DNA from 2 places in the Litoribacterium kuwaitense genome. Region 1 is predicted to be linked to the other one. Evidence: a T-box and tRNA genes for the amino acid it is inferred to sense, from the RefSeq annotation. Region 1 holds a T-box; the other holds one or more tRNA genes.
The links. The T-box of region 1 lies ahead of tyrS (tyrosine--tRNA ligase). A T-box ahead of a tRNA ligase gene usually reads a tRNA of that ligase, here a tRNA-Tyr.
Positions count from the first base shown of each region.

Region 1 (5,979 bases):
ATAGGCGAGTGCCTCTTCATAGCTTTGTTTGTCAATCATTCCGCTTTCAAGCATTCGGTTTAGCACGACTTTCATTTTATCCAATCCAGGGCTAATGTCTGATTTCACAGTTCCATTGTTTGCAAACGGTGTAAATCGAAATGGACTTTGAGGAAGGCCAGCTAAATAGGCCGATTGTGCCAAGTTTAGTTCAGACGCATCGATGCCAAAAACGCCTTGGGCTGCGGTTTGAATACCAGCAATATTTCGTCCGGAAGCATTTCGACCAAATGGTACGATGTTTAAGTACGCTTCCATGATGTCATCCTTTTCGAAAAAGCGTTCTAACCGTAAAGCGAGTAAAATTTCTTTAGCCTTTCGATCAAAGGATACTTCATTTGTTAAGAGCTGATTTTTAATGAGCTGTTGGGTTAATGTACTGCCCCCGGTCCGTTGCGGTGAATTTGTAAATTCTTGAAAGAGCGCACGAAAGATCGCTTTAGGAACGACACCTTGATGTTCGTCAAACATTTGGTCTTCCGTAGCGATGACGGCTTGGGTCACGTATTCAGAAACGTCAGAAAGAGCGACCTCTTCACGCTCTAAATCTGAGGAAAGTTTTCCTAAGTATTGATTGTCTGCAAAATAAAGTTTTGACGTTTCATCATAATTGTAAATTTCAGTGCGCATCGTTTCATAATCTCGCAATGGTTCATCTTTAACGAGCGACGCAAAATAGCCCGCGCCCATTCCGCCAGCGAAAGCCATACCGATGATTCCAATCATAAGCATCAGAAGGAACATATTCCAGGTGACTTTGTATGTAATCCGCAGAGTAGAAAAAAACCTCATTGTCGACCGTTGCTCTAAAAACTGATTAAGGCGTTCATGGAATTGATTCCAAATATCTTTCATGGCGATTTATATCTCCTTCCCGACCATGACAAGTATAGCATTATACATAAATAATATATAGACTGAAAGAGACTTGTAAAGTACATATTGAAAAAAGAAGCATTGTAATTCACGTTGACAGTTCTTTTAGGGTATGATAAAAATGTAAGCAATAAACAAATGCTGTGAAGGGAAAACAGTAGCCTCTGCAAACGGAGCAAACAGAAAGACGGTGGTTTGTGTGAACCGTCCCGGCTCAGTTGGTGAATTACCTCCCGGATGCACTTTTTGCGAAGTTCACACTGGATATGGATGTGTAGCAAAGGGCGGTGCCTGCCGTTATCGGGCTAGAGTGGAAGCGTTTTGACTTCAAACAGGGTGGTACCGCGGCGAAAAAGCCGTCCCTGCGAGAAGAAAAAGGCTTTTTTTGTGTTTGTGAAAAATGTGATGTTACCGGTAAAATTAAAACTTTTAAGATAAGAGAGGACATAAATCAATGAATACATTTCTGAAAGATTTACAAGATCGCGGATTGATCCATCAGTCAACGGATCTCGAGGAGCTGTCAAAGACACTCGATGAAGGCCCGATTTCTTTATATTGTGGGTTTGATGCGACGGCGGATAGTCTCCATATCGGACATTTACTTCCGATGCTGATGCTTCGTCGTTTCCAGGAAGCCGGTCATCGTCCCGTTGCTCTCGTCGGCGGCGGTACGGGGTTAATTGGCGATCCGAGTGGTCGGTCGGAAGAGAGAACGTTAAACCCTGCTTCAACAGTACAAGGATGGACAGATAAGCTTAAGCAGCAAATTAGTAAAGTTGTGAAGTTTGATGACGGAGCCCAGCCTGCCAAGCTCGTTAATAACTATGATTGGCTTGGCGGATTAGAAGTGATCACATTTCTCCGAGACGTAGGAAAGCATTTTTCAATAAACTATATGCTCGCTAAAGATTCCGTTAGCACGCGTCTTGAAAAAGGCTTATCCTTTACCGAATTCACATATATGATGCTACAGTCTTACGATTACTTAAATTTGTACGATCAAGAAAAATGTCGCCTTCAGATCGGTGGTAGTGACCAGTGGGGCAACATTACTGCCGGCATTGAGCTCATCCGCCGCTCGATCGGAAAAACAGACGTTCACGGATTTACGATGCCGTTGATTACAAAAAGTGATGGTACAAAATTTGGAAAAACAGCCGGAGGAGCGGTTTGGTTAGACGGCACTAAAACAAGTCCATATGAATTTTATCAGTTTTGGTTAAATACCGATGATCGCGATGCGATTAAGTTCCTAAAGTGCTTTACCTTTTTATCGCTTGAGACGATCGCTTCGATCCAAGAGGAGTTTGACAATGCACCTGAAGAGAGAAAGGCGCAAAAAGTGCTCGCTGAAGAGATGACAAAGCTTGTGCATGGGGAAGAAGCACTTCAGCAAGCAATTCATATTTCTAATGCCCTATTTGGAGGCGGCGACTTAAAAACGCTCTCAAGTGAAGAAATTCGTCAAGGCTTTAAAGACGTACCTTCAAGTCAATGGGCTAAAGAGGAGATGTCGCTCGTCGATATGCTCGTTGAAGCAGGCATTTCTCCGTCAAAGCGTCAAGCGCGTGAAGACATCCAAAACGGCGCGATCTATATTAATGGAGAACGGCGCACCGAAGTGCAGACGGTACTTGGAGAAGCAGATAAGCTCGATGGCACATATGTCATTGTCCGTCGTGGTAAAAAGAAATACCACCTTATAGAGTGGGTGTAACGAAAAAGGCGCGGGATCGCGCCTTTTTGTCATGCCAGGGACTTGTCTGAATCATAAATGAATTGAAAGTGTTACCATCTTGAGAGTAAAAGGCTGAATGTTCCGTCAATAAAATGAGGCGAAGCAGTCTGCCTGTAAGTCATTGTAAACGCGTTACCTACTTTTTTCGGTTAACGACCAGAGGTATGACGATCGTAAGAGTACGTGATATAAATAATATCAGGTCCAGCACGATCTTTTCTTGTATTTTTTAATAAGTTTAGTCGCGCAAAAAGACAAGCAAGAGCAATTCTGAGATGTTTCCAAATGCTTCCTGTTAGTAAATCAGTTCTCAATATGTTCACTTATGTGGCTTAGAGGTGTTTTATGTTAAATAAACTTTCTTTTAAAATAGGATTATTGTTTTTCTTGTTTATCGTCATTATCGAGTTTATTTTGTTTCTCATTTTATATATAAATTTAGCTGACGATCGTGTGGAAGAGGTGATGAATAGCTTATTAGCGCGTGGGAATACCCATCGGGACGTGCTAGAAGATCATTTTGATCAATCCACGCTAGATCATGTAGGTATCATGGAATCAGTCTCAGAATTTGTCGTCGTCATTACTGATGAAAAAGGAGAGATGTTGATATCTTCAGACCCTGTAGAAGACGAGATGATTGATGTCATTCATAACACGAATAACAGGGAAATAGATTCAGATGGGAAAATTGTTGAGGATCGCTGGAGTGAAGTGAATTATATTGCAACAAATAGTCCAATGACAATAAACGGTGAGCACAAAGGTCACGTCTTTATGTTTGTTCACACAGAGTATGTAAAACGAACTGTTGATCAACTGAAAAGTCAGTTTGTACTGGCGGGCGTCATAACGATTGCTTTAACCATCGTAACCATTTTTATTTTATCAAGGTTGATTGCACAGCCTCTCATAAAAATGAAAGAAGCAACGGAACAATTAAGCCAAGGAAAGCACCATGTTGAGTTGCACACAGAGCGGAAGGACGAATTAGGTGAATTAGCGAACGCCATTACGAAGCTAGCAAAGGACTTAAAAGAACTAAAGATGGCGAGAAATGAATTTTTAGCAAGTATATCCCATGAACTTCGGACGCCTTTAACTTATATTAAAGGGTATGCAGAGATCATTAATCGTCAAGATTCGACAAAAGATCAAATCAAAGAATATGCAGAGATCATTCGTGAAGAAACAGAGCAATTAACAATACTGATTAAGAATTTATTTGCCTTAGCAAAAATTGATCAAAATAACTTCGTCATTAAACGTGAGCGAATCGCGATATGTGAAATCATCAGCAATGTTGCACACCTTATTCAACCTGTATTATCAGAAAGAAAAATCGTTTTAAATGTCAACTGTCCAAATGACATTACAGCGTTTGTAGATCCAGAACGACTCCAGCAAGTGTTTATCAATGTATTAGATAATGCTATTCATCATTCTAATGAAGGATCTGACATTTTACTGAATGTCATTGAGACAGAACAGGATGTTGTAGTGACGGTTACAGACCACGGAGAGGGCATTCCAAGCGAGGATGTACCTTATATATTTGACCGCTTATACCGTGTGGAAAAATCGCGCTCACGCCAAAGTGGTGGATCAGGTCTAGGTTTAGCCATTACGAAAGAAATTATTGAATCTCATGGTGGTAGCATTGAGATGAAAAGTCAGCAAGGGAAAGGGACAAGCGTCATTATTAAGTTAGCAAGAGGTGAACGCCATGCATAAAGTTTTAATCGTTGATGATGAAAAACGAATGTTGGATTTACTAGAATTATATTTACGGCCTCATAACTACACATGTAATAAGGCGCAAGGCGCTAGTGAGGCTTTGTCTTATATAAAATATGAAACGTTTGATATTGTTTTGCTGGATATCATGATGCCTGACAAGGATGGATGGGAGCTATGCAAAGAAATAAGGCGTTATTCTGATGTGCCTATTATTATGGTGACTGCACGTGATCAACAAAATGATATTATTAAAGGCTTACAGCTCGGTGCAGATGATTATATTACAAAACCTTTTAATGAAGGTGAACTTTTGGCAAGAATGGAGGCTTTATTACGACGGAGATCACCTAAAATGAAATTGAAGTCAACGGGTTGTTATGGAATAAAGATCAGTTCGAATTAACATATCGGCATATCCCAATTAAGTTAACACCAAAAGAATTTGTGATGCTCGGACATTTTTTGTTAAATCCGAACCAAGTGTTCTCTCGCGAACATTTAATTGAACTCATTTGGGGGTTTGATTCTGAAACAGAAGGCAGAACGGTTGATTCACATGTGAGAAATATGCGTGAGAAAGTTCGGCAGACCGGCTTCCCGATTGATCATCATCTGAAAACAGTCTGGGGGATCGGATATAAATGGGTGCATGAATAACACTGAGTTTTGCAAAGCCGTAACTATTTCTACACAGTTTCTGCACAATCTTCCTTTAACATCCTAAGTATAAGAAGAACATACGAAGGGTGGTCAAAAATGAAGAAATTGTTTATGTCAATAAGTTTGGCTGCTATTTTACTGTTGAGCGCATGTGGCACTAGTTTTGGTCATATGAATATGATGAATTCTCCGGAGGAGCGTTCAGAATGGTCTATGATGAGAGATCAGATGATGGGTGAGAGAATGATGAGGCAGCATGAGTCAATGATGCGCGAACCCATGATGAATGAGTCTATGATGATGGGACAAATGGGGCACGGTCATGACGGAGTAAGATTACAAGATTCCACAGGGCAGAATGCTTTGAACATCCCGCCTATTTTAGAAAGTGATCAAAAAAGCGGGAATGACGTTTACTATACGATTGAGGCGCAAAAAGGGCAGACAGAAATCTTTGAAGGTTACCAAACGGATACGTTAGGTTATAACTCATCGTTTTTAGGCCCGGTGTTAAAATTACAAAAAGGGCAAACGGTGCATATGACATTAAAAAATCGTTTAGACGAAGAAACAACGTTCCATTGGCATGGACTTATTATTGAAGGCGATGCGGACGGTGGGCCTCATAGTGTGATTCAACCTGGTGAAGAAAAGGAAATTACTTTTAAAGTACAGCAAGAGAGAGCGACGTTATGGTTTCACCCGCACCCGAAAGGAAAAACGGCCAAGCAAGTATTTGAAGGGCTTGCTGGATTAATGTATATCGAGGATGATGCAGAAGATCCTTACGTCTATGGTGAAAATGACTTCCCTTTAATCATTCAAGATCGAACCTTTAATGACCAGAAACAATTGGATTATGAAGCTGTAAAAAATTTCGATGGTACAACAGGGGAAACCTTACTGATCAATGGCACATTAAA
Region 1 covers NZ_JAALFC010000004.1:50,422-56,400, reverse strand. Annotated here, with positions in the region: gene G4V62_RS04220 (transglycosylase domain-containing protein) at 1-894, opposite strand, end outside; T-box leader at 1,050-1,282, shown strand; gene tyrS (tyrosine--tRNA ligase) at 1,370-2,635, shown strand; gene G4V62_RS04210 (sensor histidine kinase) at 3,002-4,390, shown strand; partial or broken gene G4V62_RS04205 (response regulator transcription factor) at 4,383-5,053, shown strand; gene G4V62_RS04200 (multicopper oxidase family protein) at 5,153-5,979, shown strand, end outside.

Region 2 (3,970 bases), on a different contig from region 1:
ATTACCATTCCACAGTAGCTCAGTGGTAGAGCTATCGGCTGTTAACCGATCGGTCGCAGGTTCGAATCCTGCCTGTGGAGCCATTTTTATGCTTCCATAGCTCAGCCGGTAGAGCACCACCATGGTAAGGTGGGGGTCGCAGGTTCAAATCCTGTTGGAAGCTTAAAATGAATAGACGTGTAAAAGGTTCCTTGAAAAGTAGGAACCTTTTTTTGTTGTTTTGTTTTATATTGCTCACAGTTTTGGTCTGGCACAGGTTGATCATTAAATTGTGCTGCCATTGTGAGGCAGTCATAGTCAATTAAGTAAAGGCAGTTGTCAGTGACTTCAATATAACCAGTCGCTTGCCTAAATGAATATGGAGCAGTTATAGGTTCGCCGTTGATGTGAACGTCGACTTCCCAAGAGTGCTCAATGCCTTCCTCAGTCATTTGAAATACTAAGATGTTTCTTGCTTTTGCTTGACTTGAAAAATGCTCATAAAGGGATGCTAATGTCCAATCTTCGTCAACGAAAGATTGATATCTGTCAGCATTGACAATCCCGATAAAATTGGTATCACCAAAGTTCATACAAAATCTCATTATACACGTCTCCTCTCTGATTCATTGTGTCAAGTTTAAGCGAAAAAACGTTCTTTTGATAGCATTTTTAAAAAGCGAGCCGACTTGAGGAAGTCTATGGGTGAATCATCCGCTCTTGAGAGTGATTTGAGAGGGATGTAAGCGACAATGGACTTACCCCCGACCTAAGCCGGAGGTGATGTTCTTAAAATTGATATTCCTCCAGAGCGAGTGCTTCATTGATTCGTTCGATCCAAATATCTCTCAGCTCTGGAAGTGTGCTTAGATGGGGACAAAGGATGGCGGATGTTTTCTGTTGCTTTGCTTCACGTACTTTCTTTTGCAGGTGTTCGAGGGGGAACCCTGTGAACAAGAGATATGGGACGACAAAAACGGTGGAGTGAGGAGACAGTGCACTTTGGAATGTTTCACTAAATGATGGCTCCTGTTTAGTGAGATAACAAGCAATGACATGCTGGTGGCCTGAACGATAGCGAAAAGCCTCAACAAGCTCTTCGAAATCTTCTTTAGCTTGTTGGTCTTGGCTCCCCATATCAACGACGAGGATCGTGTCATCGGGGCCAGGGGTTTTTCCTGATTGCTTTACTTGTTGTTCGATAAGTGTAGGTATTTTCTGATGCACTTGAATTGCTTGACCGTATGCTGTGCGCACATGTGGCTTTTGGAGTAGGATACGGTCAGCAGCTTCTGGAATGGCTTGTTGGTGATGTTCTGTAGAAAACAATAGGATTGGCATAATTAAAATATCTCTAATCTCTTTACGAATCATCATATCTAATGCTTCAGGAATTGTAGGGGGTGTAAATTCTAAAAAAGCCGTCGACTGAATGGTTGCTTCCACTTGGCCTTGAAGCTTATGAACATATGCTTTAGCTTCACGTTGACCTGCGTCAGACTGTGTTCCATGACAAACGTATAGTATGCTCTTCAATGTCATTACGTTTCGAAAAACGGATTCCATCTAAATAGAGACTTTAAAATAACCATTTTTCAGTTGCATGTCAGCGATTTTTTTCATGAAGTCTTCAGGTCATTAAAATATAGGTCATTTTAAAGTGTGAAGATCTTGTTGATCAATGCCAAGATGTCTCTTTTTTTGACGACTTTAAAACGTGTTTTTCGATAACGTCTACCCTCCTTTATATTTAGCCATTTCGGAATGCAATTTCTGCTCGCGTGTGGACTTTAGACATTGTATTCCTCATCTAAACTTCATATTGCATCACCTCTCTAGTAATATCGTCTTAATCATATAATATTTTATATTTTCTATGAATTTTGTATATTGGAGCTATTAAACGAATTTTTTATCTCTTCATGATGAATGAACACCTTGTTTTTTTGAAAGAAAACATAAAGAATTATACAAATTTTATTGTTGATTGCCTTAAAATCAGTATGTATAAAAACTTCTACTTAACAAATATTAAAAAAGGCTTGTTTTTTTGTCGAATGGTATATATAATAAAGTCTGCTTTTGTAAAAAGGCCCGTTGGTCAAGTGGTTAAGACACCGCCCTTTCACGGCGGTAACACGGGTTCGAATCCCGTACGGGTCATTCTTTTCTTGAGAAGCTTTTTTACATAGCGTGCGCGCTTCTATTGTAGATAGAGGTTACGGTCTTACATGGAGGGGTAGCGAAGTGGCTAAACGCGGCGGACTGTAAATCCGCTCCCTCAGGGTTCGGCGGTTCGAATCCGTCCCCCTCCACCATTTTGGGCTATAGCCAAGCGGTAAGGCAACGGACTTTGACTCCGTCATGCGCTGGTTCGAATCCAGCTAGCCCAGCCACGAGCCATTAGCTCAGTCGGTAGAGCATCTGACTTTTAATCAGAGGGTCGGAGGTTCGAATCCTCCATGGCTCATCATAAGCAATTAAAATAATTAAACGACAAAAACAACCTTTTAGAGAAAAGGTTGTTTTGCTATACAGACATCTCCATTCATCCGTCTGCTGACACCTCAAAAAAATCCTCATATTTTTTTAATGAAAATGAAACCTTTCTATGCTCTAATACGTATAATCAGACTACCCGCAATGAGCGGAGGTAAACTATGGAACCAATTGTAAAGGAACGCATACAACAGGTCAAAAAAGGTGACCAAAATGCGTATGGCGACATTGTCGAGATTTATAAAAACAAAGTGTATCACATTTGCTATCGTATGCTCGGTAATGCCCATGAAGCTGAAGACATGGCACAGGAGGCATTTTTACGGGCTTACATGAACATTCATTCCTATGATCCGACAAAGAAGTTCTCCACGTGGCTTTACCGAATTGCCACAAATGTATCTATTGACCGGATCAGAAAAAGAAAGCCGGATTATTCACTTGATGCGACTGTCCCTGGAACGGAAGGGATGGATATGTATGCACAGCTTGCTGCATCTGACAAGCTTCCAGAAGAAGAGGTGGAGTCGCTTGAACTCCAGCGCTGGATTCAGGAAGAGATGATGAGTCTACCACCAAAATATCGCTCAGCGGTTGTGCTGAAATATATTGAGGAGCTCTCTCTAAAGGAAATCTCCGACATACTTGATATGCCGGTGAATACAGTCAAAACACGAATTCATCGTGGGCGAGAAGCATTACGAAAACGCTTGGGGAGAACCTGAAGGAAGGGGGAAGTCAGATGAAATGCTCTGAACATGTCATTGAATGGATGCATGACTTTTTGGATGGTGAACTTCCCAGGGAAAAGGAAAAAGAATTGCATCACCATTTGAATGAATGTGAAGGTTGTAAGCAGCATTATCTCGAATTAAAACGAACCGTTGCGATCATTCAGGCATCACCAAAGATGAAAGCCCCAGAAGGTTTCACAGCAGGTGTATTGCAGCGTTTGCCTAAAGAGAAGAAGACCATTTCCATGAAGCGATGGTTTCGTGCGCATCCAGTCATTACTGCGGCAGCTATTTTCTTCCTTCTATTCGTTGGAGGCGCTTCAACCGTTTGGACAGATCAAAATCAGCTGTCCATGTCATCGCAAAGCAACTTACTTGTCGAGGGTCAGACGGTGGTCGTCCCTGCAGGAGAAACCGTCGAAGGCGACGTGTTTGTGAAAAATGGCGATCTGGAAATTCGCGGAAAAGTCACAGGGGATGTGACCGTTATTAATGGTCAAGTACTGAACGGCGATAGTGAAAAATATTTAGCTCAGTCCGGCCAAGTGGTTGGTGATATTGAGGAAATAGATCAAGTGTTTGAATGGTTGCTCTATCAAATCAAATCAACCTTTGGGTTTTAAACAACCACCTTTAACATAACAAGCTCGAGGCGCTCAGCTTTCGAGCTTGTTTTATTTTTAGGCTCTACAATATTTGTTGGGGTTTACGAAAAAAAGAACAAAAAAATACACACAAGCTCCTATATCTTTACTACA
Region 2 covers NZ_JAALFC010000082.1:25-3,994, reverse strand. Annotated here, with positions in the region: tRNA gene G4V62_RS18840 (tRNA-Asn) at 9-83, shown strand; tRNA gene G4V62_RS18835 (tRNA-Thr) at 91-163, shown strand; gene G4V62_RS18830 (sirohydrochlorin chelatase) at 769-1,515, opposite strand; tRNA gene G4V62_RS18825 (tRNA-Glu) at 2,071-2,142, shown strand; tRNA gene G4V62_RS18820 (tRNA-Tyr) at 2,213-2,297, shown strand; tRNA gene G4V62_RS18815 (tRNA-Gln) at 2,301-2,375, shown strand; tRNA gene G4V62_RS18810 (tRNA-Lys) at 2,377-2,449, shown strand; gene sigW (RNA polymerase sigma factor SigW) at 2,640-3,203, shown strand; gene G4V62_RS18800 (zf-HC2 domain-containing protein) at 3,221-3,835, shown strand.
Region 2: it encodes a tRNA-Tyr, which carries the amino acid that the T-box ahead of tyrS (tyrosine--tRNA ligase) is inferred to sense. The anticodon was not compared.